DNA from 2 places in the Pseudomonas sp. C7.1 genome. Region 1 is predicted to be linked to the other one. Evidence: riboswitches for the same ligand, from Rfam matches in the RefSeq annotation. Region 1 holds a riboswitch; the other holds the start of a gene.
What was found. A riboswitch is a leader RNA that binds a small molecule or an ion and turns the genes downstream of it on or off. The one in region 1 is predicted to bind cobalamin.

Region 1 (4,667 bases):
GGCTGTACACCAGGGTCATTCAATGCCCATTAAATACGCGAGAAGTCTGACGGGCCGCACTCGCAGTACGGCTGCCAACCGGCATCTAGGCTTTGCCCTGGCCTTTGTTGCTGGCGCGATCAATGCCGGTGGCTTTCTTGCCGTACAGCAATACACCTCGCACATGACCGGTATTGTTTCGGCCATGGCCGACAATATCGTTCTGGGCGCTTATGGCCTGGTGTGGAGTGGCCTTGGTGGTGTGCTGTCGTTTCTGTTAGGTGCAGCCTGCTCAACGGTAATGATCAATTACGCGCGCCGCCGCCAGCTGCATAGCGAATATGCCCTGCCATTGTTGCTCGAAGCCGCACTGTTGCTGTGTTTTGGTTTTCTTGGCGCGTCGCTGGCACAGATTACCGGCTTGTTTGTACCGCTGACGGTGATGCTGCTGTGCTTCATCATGGGCCTGCAGAACGCGCTGATCACCAAGCTTTCCAGGGCTGAAATCCGCACCACCCATATCACTGGAATCATCACCGATATCGGTATCGAGCTGGGCAAGCTGTTCTATTGGAATCGTAGGTGCGGTCCCGATATTGCTCGGGTGATGGCCGACCGTCAGCGGTTGTGGTCACTCAGTCTTTTGGCGCTGAACTTCTTTCTCGGTGGGGTGATCGGCGCACTGGGCTTCAACCACTTGGGTTATATCGCTACCGTGCCGCTGGCCTTGCTGCTGGTGTTATTGGCCAGCGTCCCGGCGCTGGATGATTTGCTGCTGCTCACACGGCGCTTACTGCGCCGATAAGCTTGGCCGACTGCCTGCAGCTCAGTCTTCTGCCGATCTGAACAGGTGCCGATGCTCGGCGTTGTACAGCGCCGAGTCGGCGAACTGTTCGGCGTGCAGCACGCGACCGACAAGGATCAGCGCGGTGCGGCGAAAGCCCTTGGTGCGTACTTGTTCCTCGATGGTGGCCAGGGTGCCGCTGACCCAATCCTGATCCGGCCAGCTGGCGCGATGGACCACGGCAATCGGGCAATCCGCGCCGTAATGCGGCAGCAATTCAGCGACTATCTTGTTCAGATGCACCACGCCCAGGTGGATAGCCATGGTTGCGCCGTGGCGGGCCAGGTCACCCAGTGCTTCGCCCTCGGGCATGTTCGACTTGCTCGCGTAGCGGGTGAGTATCAGCGTTTGCGATACCTCAGGCAGGGTCAGCTCGCTTTCCAGTAGCGCGGCGCAGGCGGCGGTGGCGGTGACGCCGGGAATGATCTCAAAGGCAATGCCCAGCCGGCGCAAGTGGCGAATCTGCTCGCCAATTGCGCCATACAAAGACGGGTCGCCGGAGTGTACGCGGGCCACATCCTGGCCTTGGTCGTGGGCCTGGCGGATCAGCTCGATGATTTCATCCAGGTGCAGCTCGGCGGTGTTGATCACCAACTCAGCGCTGTGGCCTTCGAGCACTGCTGCCGGCACCAGTGAGCCGGCATAGAGAATCACCGGGCAGCTGCGCAGCAGGCGCTGGCCTTTGACGGTGATCAGCTCGGGGTCGCCGGGGCCGGCGCCGATAAAGTAGACGGTCATGGCAATTCCTTGGGTGCAATCGACGCCAAGGCGCAGGTGGCGCTGGCGTTACGTTTTTTTTCGCCGAGCAGACGGGCCGGTTGGCCGCCCAGGCGTTCAGCCAGGGCCAGGGCGCAGGGTTCGGCGACGGCAGGGCTGCCGGTGGCGGCCAGGGTGAGCGGCGAGCCTTGCACGCGGTACTGATAGGGCAGCAGTTCTTCGGCGCTAAAGCAGCTCAACTGCAAGCCGAGGCGCTGAGCCAGAGCCAGCAGTCCCGGCTCGTCACGTTTGTGCGCGATGCTGGCCAGTCCGGCCACGTTATCCACAGTCAGGCCATGGGCCTGCAGGCCGTGAACCAGCAATGTGGATAAATCTTCAACGCTGCAGCCGCTACGGCAACCAAGCCCAGCGACCACTTGAGTGGCGGCAGCGGGACGAGTATCGGCAGGGCAGATCATCATCTAAAAGCGCTCGGTGAATGCGGCGGCGTAGCTCAACATGGCGGCCGGCAGTGGTCAACCGCGATTGACCGGCCGCCATGGCCTGCGTAGCCTTGTCGCGTTCGAGGTTCTTCGTGGGCATACCCATGAAGCTAAGAGGGAACAAGGTTGATGCCTTGGCTGCCCCCGCAACTGTAAACGACTCGTCCCCTTGCGTTGTTCTGCCGCTCAAGCGCTGCAGCACAACAGCCACTGCGTCAGCGCGGGAAGGCGAAGGGCATAGCCGGCGCATCTACGCCAGCCCGGTCGTGAGCCAGGAGACCTGCCTCGTCACGTTTTCGACAACCGGGCGGGGTGATCCGGTGGTGTTGGCTGACGCCCCGTGGCTGTCATGTCTGTGCCGCCTCCTGCTCGTCTTTCTTTCGACGTCATGCAGGACTCGCCATGCAAACCCTCGGCAAACTTCCCGTCACCATCGTTACCGGCTTTCTCGGCGCCGGCAAAACCACGTTGCTGCGTCACCTGCTGGCCCATGCCGGTGGCCGGCGTATCGCGGTGATCGTCAACGAGTTTGGCGAGCTGGGTATCGACGGCGACCTGCTCAAGCAGTGCTCCATCGGTTGCAGCGAAGAAGAAGCCAACGGCCGTGTCTTTGAGCTGGCCAACGGTTGTCTGTGCTGCACCGTGCAGGAAGAGTTCTTCCCGGTGATGCGCGAGCTGGTGGCGCGTCGCGGCGACCTCGACCATATCCTGATTGAAACCTCCGGCCTGGCTCTGCCCAAGCCGCTGGTGCAGGCCTTTAATTGGCCGGAAATTCGCAACGCCTGCACGGTGGACGCGGTGATCACTGTGGTCGACAGCCCGGCGGTGGCCGCCGGCACCTTCGCGGCTTTCCCGGAGCAGGTTGATGCGCAGCGCAAGCTCGACCCGAATCTGGACCACGAATCGCCGCTGCACGAGCTGTTCGCCGACCAATTGGCCAGCGCTGACCTGGTGATCCTCAATAAGGCCGACTTGCTCGATGCCGCTGCGCTGGCTGCGGTGCGCGCGGAAGTGGCCGAGGAGCTGCCGCCGGCGGTGAAAATCATCGAAGCCCGTGGCGGCGAGCTGCCGCTGGATGTGCTGCTGGGTCTGAATTGTGAGGCCGAGCTGCATATCGAGGGCCGCAAAACTCACCATGATCTGGAAGGCCATGAAGACCACGATCACGACGAATTCGCCTCGTTCCACGTGGAACTACCGGAAGCCGAGGAAGCCCGTTTGCTGCAAGCGCTGAAGGATGCGGTCAGCAAACACGGCATTCTGCGCATCAAGGGTTTTGCCGCGATTCCCGGCAAACCTATGCGCCTGCTGCTGCAAGGCGTCGGCCAGCGCTTCGACAAACACTTCGACCGCGCCTGGCAGGCCGATGAGCCGCGTATCACCCGCCTGGTGGTGATTGGCCAGCAGCTTGATCAGGCGGTGATTGAGGCCGAGCTGCAGGCGGCGTTGGCCTGATAGGAATGTGGGAGGGGCTTTAGCCGCGACTGGGCCCGATACGGCTCGCGGCTAAAGCCCCTCCTACGAGAAAAGCGATCATGCATCTACTCCGCACCCAACCCGGCAGCCAGGTCCCGGCTGACAGCATCGCCGACCTCGGCCAGACCCCGGCCGAGCTGGTGATTCTGTGCACCGGCGATTCGCAGTTGTCGCTGCTGGCCGAGGTGGCGCGGCAGCTACCGGCGGACTACCCCAGCCTGCGCCTGGCCAGCCCGGCGCAACTGAGCAATCACGCCTCGGTGGATCTGTATGTCGAGCAGGTGCTGCAGCACGCCAAGGTCATCCTGATTGCCGTGCATGGCGGCGTCAGTTACTGGCGCTACGGCATCGAGCGGCTGGTCGAGTTGGCCGAGCGTGGCGCGCGGGTAGCGATGATGCCCGGCTGCGACAATCCCGACCCGGAGCTGATGGGCCTGAGCAACGTGCCGGCCGCTGAGTGCGAGCGGCTCTGGCAGTACCTGCGCCAGGGCGGCGCGCAGAATGCTCGGCAGCTGTTCAATTGCATCGCCAGTCACTGGCTGCAGCGAGACTATGCCTGGGGCGAACCGCAGCCGTTGCCGCGCGTTGGCCTGTATCACTCGCAGCATGCCACCCCGGAGCTGGCTGACTGGCAAGCTAATTGGCAAGCGGCTGCACCGGTGGTGGCGCTGCTGTTTTATCGCACCCAAGTGCAGGCGGCGAACACCGGCTTTATCGATGTGTTCTGCCAGCGCCTGCAGGCCCAAGGCCTTAATCCGCTGCCGATTGCCGTGGCCAGCCTTAAGGAAGCCGCTTGCCTGAGTCAGGTCGAGGACTGGCTGGACGAGACCGACTGCGCGCTGATTATCAACACCACCGCCTTTGCCCTGTCCAACCCGGAGGCACCGAGTGCACGGCCCTTCCGCCGGGATATTCCGGTGCTGCAGGCCATCTGCGCGCTGGACAATCTCGAGCAGTGGCAAGCCAGTGCCCAGGGCCTGGGTTCCCGCGATCTGGCCATGCATATCGTGCTGCCCGAGCTGGATGGCCGGCTGATTACCCAGCCGATCAGCTTCAAGGGCCTGGCCTGGCGTAGCGAGCGTAGCCAGAGCGATGTGGTCTGTTATCAGCCAAACCTGCCGGGGATGGATTTTGTCGCCGCGCTGGCGCGCAACTGGATGGCCCTGGCG
Region 2 (4,667 bases), 830 kb from region 1:
CAGGCGATAGCCTTGGGCGGCGATGGTGCCGCTTTCCATATCCACCGCCACCGCGCGAGACAGGTTAATCAGCGGCCTTTCCTGGGCCCAGCGCAGCTCCCAGTTGCGGTCATCGTAGGTCAGCACGGTGCCGGTGCGCAGACGCTTTTTCAGCTCGTCGCCCTGCTCGCCGGTGACCTTCCTGGCCGCCTCCTGCAAGGCCTGCTGCACTTCGGCCAGGGCCGGCAGCGGAATATGCGGCGGCAGCACGCGGTCGAGAATGCCGTCGCGGCGCATATAGGCGTGGGCCAGCACGTAGTCGCCGATGGTCTGCGACTGACGCAGGCCGCCGCAGTGGCCGATCATCAGCCAGCAATGTGGACGCAGCACCGCCAGGTGGTCGGTGATGTTTTTCGCGTTGGAGGGGCCGACGCCAATATTGACCAGGGTGATGCCGTCGCCGTCGGCAGCTTGCAGGTGGTAGGCCGGCATCTGGTAACGGTGCCAGATGACGGTCTCGATAATCGCCTGCATCTCGCCTTCGGCCATGCCCCGACTGATCACCACGTTGCCCGGCAACACCATACGTTCGAAGCGCGACTCGCCCACCAGCATGTCCAGGCCATGACGGATAAATTGGTCGACGTAGCGGTGGTAGTTGGTCAGCAGAATCCATGGCTGCACATGCCGCCAATCGCTGCCGGTGTAATGCACCAGACGGCGTAGGGAGAAATCCACCCTTGCCGCGTCGAACAGTGCCAGCGGCAGCGGGTCGGTATTTTCCCAGTCGTACAGGCCATCGGCCGTGCCGTCGGTGGCAGCCGACAGGTCGGTGCTGGGGAACACCCGCGCCAGCTCGGCGGCGGTCACTCCGGAGCCGGCCAGCTCATCGCCCTGCTCGACCACGTAGGGATAAGGAATGTTCTGCTGGCTGATGCCCACTTCCACGCGCACGGTGAAGTCGTTCATCAGCGGGCGCAGCTGCTCCAGCAGGTATTTGCGGAACGCCGCCGGGTGCGTAACGGTGACGCTGTAAGTGCCCGGCACCTGCACCTTGGCATAGGCGCGCACGGTGGTCGGTACTTCGCCCTGGCACAGATAGGTCAGGCGCAGCTCCGGGTAGCGGAAACGCGACTGCTCCTCTGCATCCGGCTTAATACGTTCTTTAAGATAACGCTTGAGCGCCTGGCTCAAGCCCGTGGTCGCCTGCAGGTGCAAGGCGGCCAGATGATCCACCGCTTCTTCAGCGGTGCTGGCGACAATAAAGTCATCGAAACAAGGGTTCACAAGGCACCTTCCTGGCTGATCTCAATGGCTCTATCTTGCCCTGATCCGCCGCGCTTGGCATAGCGCGACGTTGCCGGCCCAGGCTACCGGGGATGCGTCGCAGTTGCGCCAGGCCCTCGGCCCCGTCACGCTGGCACTCACGCCCAAACCAGCATCAGTTGCTAATCTTCAGACGCCCCATCCCCTAAGGAAAACGCATGCCGCGCCTCCTGCTCACACTTGCGCTCAGTCTGTTACCCCGTTTTCTGTTGGCCGACACCCTGGACGGCCACTATCTGACCACGCTGGACGGCCAGCCAGCCGAAATGCACCTGCGCAGCCAGGACCAGCAGGTCAGCGGGGAATATGTAGAGGGTGGCAGGTTGCGCCTACAGATCAGCGGCAGCTTTGACGGCCAGCTGCTCAGTGCGCAGATCAGCGAGCCGCAATCCGGGCAACTGATCGCCAATATGAATGCCACCTATGCCAACGGCGTGCTCAACGCCCATATTGCCGCGCGCAACCCGACTACCGGGGCAACCCTGGAACGCAAGGCGCTATTCCACCGGCAAAAACTCAGCGCCGCCCTGGCACAAAAAATCATCAGCCCAAGCAGCAACGCAACACGCGACCCGGCGCTGATCGGCACCTGGGTACACGAGCAGATCATCAACAGCGGCGGCGCCAACTTTGCCTTAATGACCACCCAGATGATTCTGCAACTAAGTGATGACGGCAGCGTTTCGCAATGGACGCGCAGCGTGGCGGGCGGCACCGACTGGAACGCCAACAGCCCTGGCGAGCTGCAATACAGCGGCCGCTGGCAGACCAGCAACGGCCTGCTGGAAGTGCAGCTGCAGGGCCGCAGCGACTACCAGCCCGCCGCCTACTACCGCTTCAGCGACCAGTACCTGGTCACTGAAAGCAATACCGGCAAGCTGATCTGGCAGCGCCGCCGCTGATCGATCAAACCGGCTGGTGCAGGCGCGAATTAAACAACGGCCCACGACTATAAGCCGAAAGCGTCTTGGCCGCAGCCAGCACACCCAGGTCGACCAGCGGCTCGATCAGAATCACACTCATATACGCCAGAGCAAAGCTGCCCACGGCTGCAAGGTTCTCACCGGAGAAGCCGTTACCGTAGAACGCCCAGAAGCCGACCCAGGCAACGATGCCACCCTGATAAGCGGTCGATAGCGCCAGCGCCTGCTTGTAGGAGAGATCCACATAAGCGGTGCCCGGCGCGATGATGCGCTTGGCCAACAGACTGATAGCCCACAGCGGCACCAGCAGCGTGGTGACGTTCATGCCGTACTGCGGCAGGTCAAACTGAGCAAATAGCAGCCCCTGCAGCAGCAGGCCAGCGGCCAAGCCAATAGCTGTTGCGCCTGCACCAAATAGCAGCAGCAAGGTCGAGCCGAGGATCAGATGCACCTCGGAAACCCCAACCGCATGGTGCGGAAAGACCTCGAAGAAGCAGAACACCAGGGCAGTGGTCAGCAGGCTGCGCAGCGCCAGGGCGGCGACGCCACCGTTGCTGCGTACGCTGTCGAGGGCAAGCTTGGCCGTAAGACCAAAGGCACCCGCAGCGGTTGCATAACTGAGGAAGAGTTTGGCACCTGTAACAACTTCGGGTTCGATGTGCATAGAGATTCCTGTACCGCGCCCACCGCGCGATGATCGGGATTGAGGGGATGGGCATAAGCGCCCGGCTTCGATGGCAGGTCTCCTGGCTCACGGCTTAACACTTCGCCCGCCTTCCCGACCTTGCGGCCAGTGGCATCCGGGCGTTGCTCACCGTTTACAGTTGCGGGGGCAGCCATGGCTTCGGCACCAGTTGCAGTGCCACACATGTTCCCTTTTCATCCAGTCGCATAAATGCGAACCGGAACCATCGGCGGCCACCTTACCCGGCGGCCAAGAGAAATGACAGAGCCGCCCCTCAGTGACTCACCGGCGCTAGGCCGGGCTCTGGGGGAAAGCGCTGCTGGAGCTCAGCCCGCAGCGCTTGTCAGCCAAGTAAGCGCCTTAGATCAAATGCGGCGTACTGCGCGCCACCAGCGCTTCAACATCCAGCCCACGCGGCAAGGTGCCGTAGACCCGACCACCCTGCCCGCCCAGACGGCTGGCGATAAAGGCATCGGACACCGCCGCATTGCCGGCCTCCAGCAGCAGCTTGGCTTGCAGGGCCAGGGCTACGTCCTCGGTGAGCTGGCGGGCGCGGTACTGGATGTCGGCGGTGTCGCGAAAATCTGCCTGCAACTTGGCGATATGCGCTTTCAGGCGCGCATCGCCATGACCATCGCCCAGCTCAACAAACAGCGCATCAAGCACGCCGGGTTCCTTGGACAGTGCACGTAACACGTCCAGGCATTGCACATTGCCCGAGCCTTCCCAGGTCGAGTTGACCGGTGCTTCGCGGTACAGCCTTGGCAGGATGGTGTCCTCAACATACCCAGCGCCGCCCATGCATTCGGCGGCTTCGTTGATCATTGCGGGGGCGCGTTTGCAGATCCAGTATTTGCCCACGGCGGTAACCAGGCGGGCGAACTTGTCTTCCTGCTCGTCATGGGCATTATCCAGCGCCTTGCCCATGCGCAGGGTCAGCGCCAGGGCCGCTTCGCTTTCCAGGGCCAGGTCGGCCAGCACGTTCTGCATCAGCGGCTGCTCGCTCAGCACACGGCCGCCAACCTGGCGATGGGCACAGTGGTGCGCGGCCTGGGTCAGTGCCTGACGCATCAGGGCGCTGGAGCCGATCATGCAGTCGAAGCGGGTCAGCGCGACCATCTCGATAATGGTTGGCACGCCTCGGCCTTCTTCACCGACCATCCAGGCCAGGGCGCCACGGTACTCCACCTCGCTGGAGGCGTTCGACCAGTTGCCCAGCTTGTTTTTCAGGCGCTGGATATAGAACTCGTTGCGCGTACCGTCCGGGCGATGACGCGGCAGCAGAAAGCAGGTCAGGCCCTTATCGGTATACGCCAGCGTAAGGAATGCATCACACATCGGCGCCGAGCAGAACCATTTGTGGCCGACCAACTCATAGGCCTGGCCAGGGCCACCGAGGCCCACCGCATAAGCCCGGGTGGTATTAGCGCGTACATCGGTGCCGCCCTGTTTTTCGGTCATGGCCATGCCGATGGTCGCGCCGGTTTTCTGCTCGATGGGCAGATTGCGCGGATCGTATTGGGTGGAGAGGATTTTCGGCAGCCACTTCTCGGCCACATCGCCCTGCAGCTTGAGCGCGGGCACGCTGGCGAAGGTCATGGTCAGCGGGCAACCGCTGCCAGCTTCGGCCTGGCTGTGCAGATAACTCATGGCGGCGCGCGCGACCTGGGCGCCGGCACGCGGGTCGGTCCAAGGCATGGACGGCAGGCCATGCTCAATAGCCGCGCTCATCAGTTGGTGATAGGCCGGGTGGA

Region 2: it holds a riboswitch for cobalamin, as region 1 does, so the genes downstream of both, AC0T4W_RS17345 (energy-coupling factor ABC transporter permease) here and cobW (cobalamin biosynthesis protein CobW) in region 1, are expected to answer to the same signal.

What each region holds. Positions count from the first base shown of each region.
Region 1 covers NZ_JBWDTL010000003.1:3,795,234-3,799,900, reverse strand. The annotation lists gene AC0T4W_RS21150 (YoaK family protein) at 23-784, shown strand; gene cobM (precorrin-4 C(11)-methyltransferase) at 806-1,561, opposite strand; gene AC0T4W_RS21140 (cobalamin biosynthesis protein) at 1,558-1,998, opposite strand; cobalamin riboswitch at 2,089-2,324, shown strand; gene cobW (cobalamin biosynthesis protein CobW) at 2,425-3,477, shown strand; gene cobN (cobaltochelatase subunit CobN) at 3,558-4,667, shown strand, end outside.
Region 2 covers NZ_JBWDTL010000003.1:2,964,547-2,969,213, forward strand. The annotation lists gene amn (AMP nucleosidase) at 1-1,266, opposite strand, end outside; gene AC0T4W_RS17340 (hypothetical protein) at 1,464-2,207, shown strand; gene AC0T4W_RS17345 (energy-coupling factor ABC transporter permease) at 2,212-2,892, opposite strand; cobalamin riboswitch at 2,948-3,156, opposite strand; gene AC0T4W_RS17350 (acyl-CoA dehydrogenase family protein) at 3,274-4,667, opposite strand, start outside.